One region of the Halomonas cibimaris genome, then DNA from elsewhere that is predicted to be linked to it. Evidence: predicted binding sites of a transcription regulator. Region 1 holds the regulator's gene; the other holds the start of a gene.
What was found. The regulator FNR, encoded in region 1, switches genes on or off when oxygen is low (the NO sensors DNR and NnrR bind a similar motif). The targets are predictions, from matches to a motif close to TTGATNTANATCAA.
Positions count from the first base shown of each region.

Region 2: the regulator FNR is predicted to act here: its motif matches at 3,917-3,930, upstream of ACZ415_RS12265 (OmpW/AlkL family protein).

Region 1 covers NZ_AP043828.1:390,246-396,451, forward strand. The annotation lists gene hemN (oxygen-independent coproporphyrinogen III oxidase) at 1-1,378, shown strand, start outside; gene fnr (fumarate/nitrate reduction transcriptional regulator Fnr) at 1,460-2,212, shown strand; gene ttcA (tRNA 2-thiocytidine(32) synthetase TtcA) at 2,385-3,287, opposite strand; gene ACZ415_RS01870 (DUF294 nucleotidyltransferase-like domain-containing protein) at 3,404-5,215, opposite strand; gene ACZ415_RS01875 (DUF4212 domain-containing protein) at 5,502-5,762, shown strand; gene ACZ415_RS01880 (sodium:solute symporter family protein) at 5,769-6,206, shown strand, end outside.
Region 2 covers NZ_AP043828.1:2,632,963-2,639,168, forward strand. The annotation lists gene rsmI (16S rRNA (cytidine(1402)-2'-O)-methyltransferase) at 1-476, opposite strand, end outside; gene ACZ415_RS12245 (penicillin-binding protein activator) at 637-2,142, shown strand; gene ACZ415_RS12250 (YraN family protein) at 2,132-2,506, shown strand; gene ACZ415_RS12255 (phosphoheptose isomerase) at 2,550-3,140, shown strand; gene ACZ415_RS12260 (BON domain-containing protein) at 3,308-3,847, shown strand; gene ACZ415_RS12265 (OmpW/AlkL family protein) at 4,022-4,651, shown strand; gene ACZ415_RS12270 (YqcC family protein) at 4,692-5,024, opposite strand; gene ACZ415_RS12275 (DUF3549 family protein) at 5,209-6,206, shown strand, end outside.

The DNA.
Region 1 (6,206 bases):
GGCCAGCGCTGCCCCTTCGTCTGTCGATATTGCAGCGCTGACTGCTGCCCGCCAGGACGCCCTACACCGCCATTATGCCGCCGGCGGGTCGCACTATCACGTCTATCCCAACCCCGAGGCGTTTGACGCTACGTTCAGCGGTGACGACCTGTGCCGGGCGCTGGAGCACAGCAACGCCAGCGGCCGCGGGCTGTCTGTGTATGTGCACGTGCCTTTTTGCCGCCAAAGCTGCGGCTACTGCACCTGCCCGCGCATTATCACCCGCGATACCTCCCGGGCCGAGCCCTACCTGTCTCGGCTGGACCGCGAAATGGTGCTCACCTCACGGCACCTGGACAGCGCACGCCCGGTGGAACAGCTGTACTGGGGCGGGGGTACGCCGACCTTTCTGACCCTTGCCCAGATGAGCGATCTGCTCGACCGGCTTGATGCCCGTTTCGGGCTGTCGTCGTCGCCGGAACGCGACTACGCCATCGAAATCGACCCGCGAGAGGCCGACGTTTTTACCCTGCGCCACTTGCAAGTGCTGGGGTTTAATCGGCTAAGCCTTGAGGTGCTGGATTTCAATCCCGACGTGCAGCAGGCCATTCGCCGCCATCAGCCGCGCGTTATGACCGAAACCCTGATGGAAGAAGCCCATCGGCTGGGATTTCGCTCGCTGAACCTGGCTATCAGCTATGGCCTGCCTTCCCAGACACGGCACAGCTTCGCTGAGACCCTGACCGAGATCATCGCCCTGAACCCGGCGCGTATCTCCCTGCAGGACTACGCCTATCATCCCCGGCGCGGCCCGCGCCAGCCGCGCATTCATAACGCCGCGCTGCCCTCCTCCGCAGACCGCCTGGCCATGCTGCAGATCGCCATTGAGCGGCTTGTCCAGGCAGGCTATGTGCACATCGGCATGGATCACTTCGCCCGGCCGGACGACCGCCTGGCCGTAGCGGCCCAACAGCAGACGCTGGGGCGCAACCGGCAAGGCTACACCACGCACGGGCATTGCGATCTGCTGGGCCTTGGTATATCAGCCACGTCGCGCATCGGCCACACCTACGCGCAAAACCCCGCTCGGCTCGGCGATTACGCCAGCGCCCTTGACACCGGCCGGCTCGCCACGGTGAGCGGTTTCCATCTGGACCGCGACGACCGGCTACACCACGCCGCCATTGAACGGCTAATGTGCGATGCCCGGCTGGACCTGACAGCCCTGGGCCGGGATTTCGCGATCGACGCGCCGCGCTATTTTGCCGGGGCCCTTGCCCGGCTGAGCGAAGCGCAGCGCGACGGGCTCATCGAACGCCAGGGCAACATACTCAGCGCTACGCCCAACGGACGGCTCGTGCTTCATCGGCTGGCTCGGGCCTTCGACGCGCATCGTTAGCGGCAAAGCGCCGCCGGCGACTTGTGGCCCCCCTGCGCTTGCTCCCATAATACCCCCGTGACCTACTTCACGGAGGATTCCATGCCGGAACAACTCAGCCGTCGGCGCCCCATGCTGCACGAAACTCGCTGCCAGACCTGCAGCCTGAGTTCGCTATGCCTGCCGCTTGCCCTTGAGCTGGAGCATATGGATCAGTTCGATGCCATTATCCGGCGTCGCGCCCCGCTCAAGAAAGGCGAACCGCTGTTTCGTCAGGGCGACATCTTTACCAGCGTTTTTGCCGTTCGTTCGGGCAGTCTCAAGCAGATTGCCATCGAAGGCGGCGGCAATGACCAGCTCACCAACTTCTACCTGCCCAGCGAACTTGTAGGGCTCGACGGCATCGATGAAGAGCGCTACCCGGGCAGCGCCATCGCGCTGGAAACCACCACCGTCTGCGAGATTCCCTTCGACCGCCTGGATTTGCTCTCCGAACAGCTGCCGGAGCTGCGCGTGCAGCTGTATCGCAGCATGAGCAAGGAGCTGCGCGATGACCGCCGCATGATGCGCCTGCTGTCACGCAAGACCGCCGATCAGCGCATGGCCAGCTTTCTGGTCACCCTCTCCGATCGCTTTCGCCGCCGGGGCTACTCGCCCTACAGTTTCCGGCTGTCCATGTCCCGGGCGGACATCGGCAACTACCTAGGGCTGGCGGTGGAAACGGTTAGCCGCATTTTAAGCCGCTTTCAAACGCAGAAGCTGGTGGCCGTCTCCGGCCGCGAGGTCAATATTCTGGGGATGCCACGCCTTCTTGCCCTGGCCGAGGAAGAAGCCCAGGAAGCGGCGTCTTCGTGAGATAGCCCCGACCGCATTCGCGCAATAAATTGCGCTCCCACACCGCTACCCGAAAAGCCGGCGCGTTTTAGCTCGGCCCGGCCGCTCTCAAACAATAGGGCGCGGGTTTTGTGGGAGCGGACTTTAATCCGCGAAAAATGGCTACCCCCGACACGCCGCTTAGCGATGCGCTCTATCCCACGTTGAGCGCCTGGATGCGCCCGGCGAGCGCGTCTTCCTGCTCGGCTTCCAGATGCGCAAAGTCAAACAGCTTGCGGTCGGCAAGCTGGGAAGGCGCTACGTTGGTCACCGCCTTGAACATGCTTTCCAGCCGGCCGGGGTAGTGTTTGTCCCACTCGTCAAGCATCGCCTTGACGTTCTGGCGCTGCATGTTGGGCTGGGAGCCGCACAGGTTGCAGGGAATAATCGGGTATGCCATCTGCCGGGAATACTCGGCGATATCGGCTTCCTTGCAGTAGGCCAGCGGCCGAATGACGATATTTTTGGCGTCGTCCGAAAGCAGCTTGGGCGGCATGGCTTTCAGGCTGCCGCCGAAAAACATGTTGAGAAACAGCGTCTCCAGAATATCTTCACGGTGGTGGCCAAGCGCAATCTTGGTGGCGCCGATTTCCTCGGCAAAGCCGTACAGCGAGCCCCGGCGCAGCCGCGAGCACAGCGCGCAGGTGGTCTTGCCTTCCGGCGTTTTTTCCTTGACCACCGAATAGGTATCGCGCTCAAGAATATGATAGTCCACGCCCAGCCCGTCCAGGTAGTCAGGCAGTACGTGCTCGGGGAAGCCGGGCTGCTTCTGGTCAAGGTTGACCGCCACCAGCGAGAAGCGCACCGGCGCGCTGCGCTGCAGGCTGCGCAGCATGTCGAGCATGGTGTAGCTGTCCTTGCCGCCGGACAGGCACACCATGATCTTGTCGCCCTCCTCGATCATGCGATAGTCGATAATCGCATGGCCGGTCTGGCGGCGCAGACGCTTTTGCAGCTTGTTGAACTGGCGTTTGCGCTCCACGTCATCGGCGGACGGGGCATCGGGCGTCGGCGGCGCGACGGGTTCGTAGCGTTGCACGGGGTCGGAATGCGGCATAGGAAGTCTGTGCGATTAATGGGAAAGGAAAAGCGCGGCAACGACACCGCCGCTGCCGCCATGATAGCCCCGCTAGTGTAACAACAGCGGGCATTGTCCCACCAATAGCGCCGTGTTCAGGAATACTCCAGATGATAGCGGTGCGACAGCCGCTGCTTGAGGTCCTTGACGATATGCATGGCTTCACGCAGCAGGTCGCGCTCCAGCGACGACAGCGCCTGGACGACCACCCGATCGCGCTGCCCGCTTGCTTCATCGGCCTCCAGCTGACCTTTGAGCCTGAGCTCGCTGAACAGCGACAGCGCCTCGCCCACGTCGTCGGCAAAACCGCGTTTCAGCCGGCCATCCGCCACCAGCGCGTCCAGCCGGGCAAACGTCGATGTGGCGGCAATGCGCCGTTCCAGCGCCATGGTGCGCACGCCGTGAACAATGGGGAAAATACCGCCTTTTTTGATATCAATGCCGTGCTGGGGCTTTTTCAACGAGCCGAACAGGGTTAGCGGCGTCGAAAAGCGCAGCGCCGCCCGGGCAAAGTAGGACAGCAGCAGCTCGTCTTCGGCGCAGTGCTCAAACAGCGTCTCGCGCACGCGCGCCAGCAGTGCCGGATTGCCGGCCACGGCGTGAGCGTCGAGCATAATCGCCAGCTTCATCAGGCTGTCGCCGTCGCGGTCGGCGGCCCAGCGGGCAATGCGCGCCTGCCACTGGCTGACGCTGCCCCGCCATTCGGGGTTGGACACCATAATGTTGCCCGGGCAGGGCGGATAGCCAAGCGCGGCCAGCGCCTCGCTGAAGCGCTCTGTGGTGGTGCCGACAGCGGGCCAGTCGAGATCGTCTTCCAGAATCAGGCCGTTGTCCTGGTCGGTCTTGAGAATCTGCTCGCCGCGTCCTTCGCTGCCCATCACCACCAAACAGCTGGCGCTGCGGTAAGCCTCTTCGACGCAGAAGGTCCAGGCCTTGTGGATGATACGGCCGTTGAGTGCGGCAAGCAGCTCCATGGCAAAGCGCAGCTTGACGCCTTGCGCCATCAGCGCGCTGACCAGCTCCGGGGTGCGCCGGCTGGCGGCGGCCAGCGCCGGCAAGTCGGCGGCCTGCTCTACCTGCAGGCTCACCACGTAGCTGCGGCTGGAAAAATAGCTCAGCACGTCGGCCAGCTCGACCACGCCCACCGGCGTCTGTCCGTCCAGCACCACTACCCGGTCGATCCGATGGCGCGTCATCAGCACCAGCGCCTCGAACAGATACTGCCCCGGCGCGACCGTGACCAGCGAATAGCGCGCCAGCCCGCCTACCGCGCTTTGCCGTGAGGCCTCTTCCACCACCATGGCGTTGAGCAGGTCGGTCTTGGTCAGCATGCCCAGGCCGCTGTCGCCCTCCACCAGCAGGCTGTCGGCGTGGTGGCGGTTAAGCTGTGTGACCGCAGCGGCAATATCGCTATCGGCACGTATCCGCCGGGGCGTACGCATGCAGTCGCTCGCCTTTGCCAGCATGAACCCGGCCATGGTTACCCCGCCCTGGGCACGCTTTTCCATCAGCCGCTGAGCCTTGCGCGCCAGCGACTGACGAAAGTAGGCGTCAAACTCCGGGCAGGCCCGGCACAGCTGCTGAAACAGCACCCGAGGGATGCGATAGCACAGGCATTCCTGCTCGGCGATGAAGCGATAGCGGCTCTGGCCGTTGATCATGCTGATGGCGCCAAACACATCACCGGCGGTATAAAGACCGATACGCGCGGCGCCGTCCGGCAGCGTTGGGTCCACCTCGGCGACCTCTCCGCGATGCACCAGGTACAAGTATTCGCCGGCCTGGCCGGTATCCAGCATTACCTCGCCGCGATTGAAACAGGCAAGCTCCATTCCTCGCCGGGCATGCTCACGCCCTGCCGCGTCAAGCAGGGAAAAAGGTGGCTGAGACAGATCGGCATCGACCATGGCGCCCTCGACGGCAAAAAAGCAGATGGCATCAGTATTGACGCTATACCCCCCTTCGGCACCTATACCATCGTCACATGCCGTTTCAGCGGGCGCGCCCGGGCAGGGCCATGCCCCGGCCGGGAAGCTGATACCTTGGTGTCAAGACCAAAGTCTGGATTTCTTTCCGGCGTTTTTTGCCCACTATAAAAACACGTCGCGCTGGGACGGCGTACCGGTACTATCCGCTGCTGTCGGACGGCGCCGGCTTGCTCCAACCTAACAATCACAAGCGGAGAACCACGCCATGACAGATGACACCACCAACGCTACCGCCTATTGGCGAGCTAACGTGCGTACCATTCTAGGCTGCCTGGTCGTTTGGGCCTTTGTGTCCTACGGCTGTGCCATCCTGCTGCGCCCGCTGTTAGCGGGTATCCCTGTCGGCGGGACCGATCTGGGCTTCTGGTTTGCCCAGCAGGGCTCCATTCTGACGTTTATTGCGCTGACCTTCTTCTATGCCTGGAAGATGAATCGGCTTGACGCGAAATACAGCCTCGGGGAGTAAGCCAGCATGGATCAGTTCATCATCAACATTCTCTTTGTAGGCGCATCCTTTGCGCTGTACATTGGTATCGCCATCTGGGCGCGTGCCGGCTCCACCAAGGATTTCTACGTTGCCGGCGGCGGCGTTCACCCCATCACCAACGGCATGGCCACAGCGGCCGACTGGATGTCGGCGGCGTCGTTCATTTCCATGGCCGGCCTTTTGGCCGCGGGCGGCTATGCCAACTCCACCTATCTCATGGGCTGGACCGGCGGCTACGTGCTGCTGGCGATGCTGCTGGCCCCCTACCTGCGCAAGTTCGGCAAGTTTACCGTGCCGGCCTTTATCGGCGACCGTTTCTACAGCGACACCGCGCGCCTGATCGCCGTGGTCTGTTTGATCATCGCCTCGACCACCTACGTTATCGGCCAGATGACCGGGGCAGGCGTGGCCTTTTCGCGCTTT
Region 2 (6,206 bases), 430 kb from region 1:
TCCCGATTCTCCGCCAGCGCCGCCAGCGCCTTGCGGCGCGCCCCCGGCTTGGCCGGCAAAAAGCCGTGAAAAGCAAAGCGATCGGTGGGCAGGCCGGCGGCGCTCAGCGCGGTAATCAGGGCCGACGGGCCGGGCACCGGCACCACCGGGTAGGCAAGTGTGCGCAGCTCGCGCACCAGAATAAAGCCCGGGTCGCTGATCAGTGGCGTGCCGGCGTCGCTGATCAGGGCAATATCCTCGCCGACGGCCAGGCATTGGGTAAGCTGCGCTACGCGGGCGGCTTCATTGTGTTCATGCAAGGACAGCAGCGGCACGCTGATTCCCAGGTGGGTAAGCAGCCGCTGGCTGTGGCGCGTGTCTTCGGCGGCGACCCGCGCCACCTGGCCAAGCACTTTTACAGCACGTTCGCTAAGGTCAGCCAAATTCCCAATGGGCGTGGCAACCACGTACAATGTGCCTATATGCCTGTGTGTCATCGTGACTCCCGATTGATTATGCCCGGCATCTCGCAGGCCGGCTCTGGCACCCAGCAGCGCGCCATTGTAGCGTTGAGCCGATGGATTGGGCAGCGCACTGCACGGGGCTTTCGGTGCGGCAAACCAAGCGCAGGCGTCAACGCAATAAAAGGAAAGGTACATGAAATCAGTTTATCGTGGCCTTGGCGCCACCGCGCTTACGGCACTGCTGCTGGCCGGCTGTGCCGTGCAGCAGCCCTCCCCCGACGTGGTCGATCGCGCGCCCCGGCGCAGCGCCGGCCAGCTGCTCAGCGAGGCCGAAGGGCAGCCGCCGGCGGCCGCCGCTCGCAGCCGCTTGCAGGCAGCCCGCATGCTCGCGCGTCAGGGGCGGCGTGACCGCGCCTATGCTATCACCGAAGGCGTGGATGAAAGCGCGCTTTCCGGTGATGATCGCGTGCGCTGGGCCATGCTTTACTCAGCGCTTGGCCGCGCGCTGGATCATCCCGGCGCCGTCCTCCGGGCCACCCAGGTACTCGATGATGAGCCGGCCATGTCGTCCGATCAGCAAAGCACGCTGCTGGAGCGCCGCCGCTGGGCCCGTCAGGCCCAGGATCAGCCGGACTTCAACGCCCTGACCATTCCTGCCCTTGCCGGCCGCAAGGTCGAGCGCATCGCCGTTTTTCTGCCTGAATCCGGCCCGTTAAGCGGCGTGGCCGACACGCTGAAAGAGGCCCTGCGCACTCAGCAGAAGGCCCATGACGGCATCCGCCTGCACTTTTTCAACACCTCGCAGGCATCGCTTAACGAGCTTTACCAGCGCGCTGACGCCATGAATGCACAGATCGTTATCGGGCCGCTGTCCAAAGAGCGGGTCAGCCGGCTTGAGCAGCGCACCGACGTGCCGCTGCCGACGCTTGCGCTTAACTACGGCGAAAACGCGCACAGCCAAGCCAAGCGATTGTTTCAATACGGCCTGTCCGCCGAAGACGAAGCCCGCCAGGTCGCCAAGCGGGCCCGGGAAGACGGCCACCAGCAGGTGGCGCTGATGGTGCCGGACAACGACTGGGGCCAGCGCGTGGGCAGCGCGTTCATCGATACGTTTCGGCGCCATAACGGCCGCATCAGCCAGGCCGTGCGCTACGCTCCCGACGGCAACCCGGCGTACGCCGTCAAGCAGGCCCTTGGCGTCCGCGGCGAGCGCGCAAACCTGGACAACGTCGATGCGCTGTTTTTACTCGCCGTCCCCAAGTATGCACGCCAGGTACCGCCGCTGCTGGACTACTACTACGCATCAGACCTGCCGATATACGCCACCTCACACCTGCACGAAGGGCTTAACCAGTCGCGGCTGAACAAGGATCTCGACGGCATTCGCTTTGTCGACATCCCCTGGCAAATCCCCAACGCGGCAACCGGGGGCGAAGAAGCGCTGCCCTTCTATGCCAGCTACCGGGCGCTGCGCGACGAGGCCGATGCCTCCATGTTCCGGCTGCTGGCCATGGGCGTGGATGCCTTCGAGGCGGGAATTCGGCTGGCAGATATCGAGTCGCTGCAGCAGTTTCAAGGCGCCACCGGGCAGCTTTACCTGACCGCCGACGGACGCATTTATCGCCGGCTGCCCTGGGCGCAGTTTCAAAACGGTCTGCCCGGCGCTATTTTGTCCTCCGGCAGCGCCAATGGCGAATAACCATCCAAGCACGGCACGAGCGCGCGGCAGTGCCATTGAGCAGCTGGCCGCCGAGTGGCTTGCACAGCGCGGGCTGACGCTTTTGGGGCGCAATCAGCATGCCAAGGGCGGCGAGCTGGATCTGGTCATGCAAGATCAGGACACGCTGGTTTTTGTAGAGGTCAAGCACCGAACAACCACGCGCTACGGCCACCCGCTGGAAAGCGTGACGCCGCAAAAGCAGCGCCGCCTGATCAAGGCAGCGCGCAGCTATCTGGCCCGAGCGCAGCACACATGCCCTTGCCGCTTTGATATCCTCGCCGTCACCGGCACGCCACCGGCGCTGACATTTGACTGGGTTCAGGCCGCCTTTGATGCCTTTTGATTCCCACCGTTTTGGCAAAACGGTTATGCCAACAGGACGCTCCATGGATTTTCAAGCGCGCATACTCGACCATTTCAACGCCAGTATCGACACCAAAACCTATGCCAGCGAAGTGCTTCCGCCTTTTATCGAAGTGGCCAGCCAGATGATGGTGCAGGCCCTGGTCAACGAGGGCAAAATACTGGCCTGCGGCAACGGCGGCAGCGCCGGCGACAGCCAGCATTTTTCTTCCGAGCTGTTGAATCGCTTCGAGCGTGAACGCCCAAGCCTGCCGGCCATGGCGCTCACCACGGATTCGTCGACGCTTACATCGATTGCCAACGACTACAGCTACAACGAAGTATTTTCCAAGCAGGTACGTGCGCTGGGTCAGCCCGGCGATGTTCTGCTGGCCATATCCACCAGCGGCAACTCGGCCAATATCGTTCAGGCGATTCAGGCCGCGCACGATCGTGAAATGACGGTAGTGGCCCTGACCGGACGCGACGGCGGCGACATGGCCTCGCTGCTGGAGCAAAACGACTGCGAAATCCGCGTGCCGGCCACCTCCACCGCGCGCGTCCAGGAGGTTCACCTGCTGGTCATTCACTGCCTTTGTGACCTGATCGACGAGCAGCTGTTTGGCGGCGCCTGAGGCACCGCTGGCGGCGCTACCGCTAGGCGCGGTATGCTCGCTGCCGGCTGCACTGCACACCCGCTGCACCGCCCCATTTGCCGCCAGGAGTTCCGCCCATGTTAAACGCCTTTGCTGCCACACTACGCTCGCCTGCCGTTTTCCGCCTCTGCGCGGCCGGGCTTTTTATGACCGGCCTGCTGCTTGGCGGGTGCGCTTCGCACTCGGCCACCGATCCGTCCCATTACGGCCAGCGAACGGACGATGTGGAAGCCATTGACGCCACCGTAGAAGACCAGGTGGATAAAGCCCTGGTGAAGGCAGACGCACGGCTGGGCGATGCGCGCATTCGCGCTCACAGCTATAACGGCCGGGTGCTGCTGGTCGGCCAGGTGCCCAGTGAGGAGCTTCAGCAAAAAGCCGGCCGCGTCACCGGCCGGCTGCGCGGCGTGGAAACCGTGCACAACGAACTACGCATCGCCGCGCGCCTGCCCGCCAGCCAGCGCCTGACCGATACCTGGATCACCACAAACGTGATCAGCCAGCTTGCCACCAATGACCGCATTGACTCGTCCAAGCTAAAGGTCACCACGGAAAATGCCAGCGTCTACCTGATGGGCATTGTTTCACGCACGGAAGCCCGCCACATCGTGGATGCGGCCTCCAACGTCCGAGGCGTACAGCGTATCGTCAAGGTCTTTGAGTATCTGGATGACGCGCCTGAGTAAGGCGAGGCACGCTTTGTTTGCAGCGCAGTGCGTTTCTGTTGCACTTTAGGGGTAGAAGATCCATACCTCTTGCGCTGGATCAATAATCGGCCCGCCGTGGATTCCTACACTGGGCGCATTGATAACGGGCAAGCCGCTGCTTGCCGACAACATATATTTCGGAGTGATAACACCATGCGCAACACCGCCCTGACAGCCCTGCTCTCCGCCAGCGTCGCCGCCGCTGCGTTTACCGCCAGCACCCAGGCATTTGCCTACGGCGCCGGCGATATCTACACCCGCGTTGGCGTGGCCAAGGTAGCGCCGAAAAGCGACAACGGCGATATTCTGAGCGGAGCAGACGTTCACGTCGACGACGACTCAGGCTTTGCCTTCACCCTGGGCTATCGTTTTCACGACAAGCTGGGCCTGGAGCTGCTGGCCGCGCAGCCGTTTGAGCACGACCTTCAGGTTGACGGCGTAGCCGATGGCTCAACCGAGCACCTGCCGCCCACGCTGACGCTGCAGTACTATCCGCTGGGCGGCACCGACGCACGCGTTCAGCCTTACATCGGTGCGGGGGTCAACTACACACATTTCTCCGATGAAGAAATCGATGTCGCCAACACGTCGCTTGAGCTGGACGACTCCTGGGGTGCGGCCGGCCAGCTGGGCGTTGACGTGCTGATCGACGAGCACTGGGCAATGAACGCCGCCGCCTGGTATATCGACATCGACGCCGATGCCAAAGTGGGAGGCGCAGACGCCGGCACCGTAGAAATTGATCCGGTAGTCGTCATGGGCGGCATCAGCTACCGCTTCTAAACGCCGACTTTAGCGCAGCCCGGTACCGGGCTGCGCTTTTTTATGCCTGGTTGATCAGCGCATCAATGCGCTCAACGCGCTGCACAACCAGCAGCTGGTCGCTGGCTCTTATCCCATGCTGCTGCAGGTAGGCCGCCACCGCGGGCGCTACTTCGCACTTTTCCGGCAGCGGCGCTTGCGCCTTTACCAGCTCATAAAGCCGCGCAATGAACACGTAGCGCAGCCATTGCGGCAGCGACATGGTATCCACACAGAACGGCTGGCGGCTGGCAAAGGCCGCAGAAGACGGCATCGCCTCACGCCACAGGTTCGCAGCCTTGAGCGCTGCTTCGAGTTCATCCACCGCTTTTTCCAGTTCCTGGTATATCGTCATGGGCCACCGCTGTCAGTAAAACGCGCATTATTTCAGCGCAAGGCGGCGTATGCCAAGCGCTAACCGTGCCGGTACAAAAACAGAGCTGTTCGCATCCTCCGTTGCCACCGCACATTTTGCCGTCAGCGGCTGACACCCGCCGAGCAGCAAGGTAGAGTGCAGGCTTGCAATGCGGAAGGATGCCATGCAGCCAATTAACACTCTCGACGACTTTTTCACCCGCAGCGGCGCCGACGTGACGCTGTATCATATGGGCCGGCGAGTAACGCCGTGCCCGCGAGACACCCTCGTTGACTTTGAAAACGGCCGTGCGCCCTGGCCTGAACCCTGGCAGGGACAGGCCCGCCTGGCGGCCGTGTTTCGCCTGGGCGACATGCCCGACCCGGCCATCTGGTTTTTAAGCCTGCCGCTGGACGAGCAGGGCTTTCTTTCGCCGGCGCAGCGCGACGCCTTCGTTCAGCGGCTGCTGGAAACGCTGGGCCAAAGCGCGCAGCAAACCGGAGATGCCGATGCCCGGGCCGTCGAGCACCTGATGCATGACAACCCGCTGGCGTTCACGCCCGAGACCACGTTTCAAGCCGTGCTCAACGCCCGCGCCACGCAAGACACCGGGCGGCCGCCAAGCCAGTACATGGCCGGCGTAAACGCCTTCATCGCCGGCCGCCATCAGGACTGGGAGTCGCTGGGGCTGCAAGGGCTTGCCGACTATGCCATGCGCGCAGACGCCTCACATCAGCAAGCCCTGGCCAAGGCCCTTGATACGCTGCCTATCCAGGTGCTGCGCATGCTCTGCCACTGCCTGGAGCACCGGCCGCTAGTGCCTGAGCTGGTCGGGGCGCTTTGTCAGCGCGGCGAAACAGCCGCCGGCCAGGGCGACGTGGAAACGTTCTGCGCCTGTATACGGGCCGTAGGCAGCAGCCGCGATGACCAGGCTCGCGTCTGGTACGCCACCCTGCTGGCCGATCCGGCCGCTTGCGGTCCGGATACGCTTGCCGCCATGGCCGGCCGCGGCTGGCCGCTGCTCGAAGACGGCGAACGCCTGCCGCTTTTCCTGTCTCGGCTGGCCGAGGAGCCGCGCAGCGGCTTTGGCGCCGCGGTGCGCGACCTGGCACTGATTCCGCGCCTGCGATTGCCGATCATTGCCCTGCTGCGCGATGCCCCGCAAGGCTCTCCTCTGCAGGC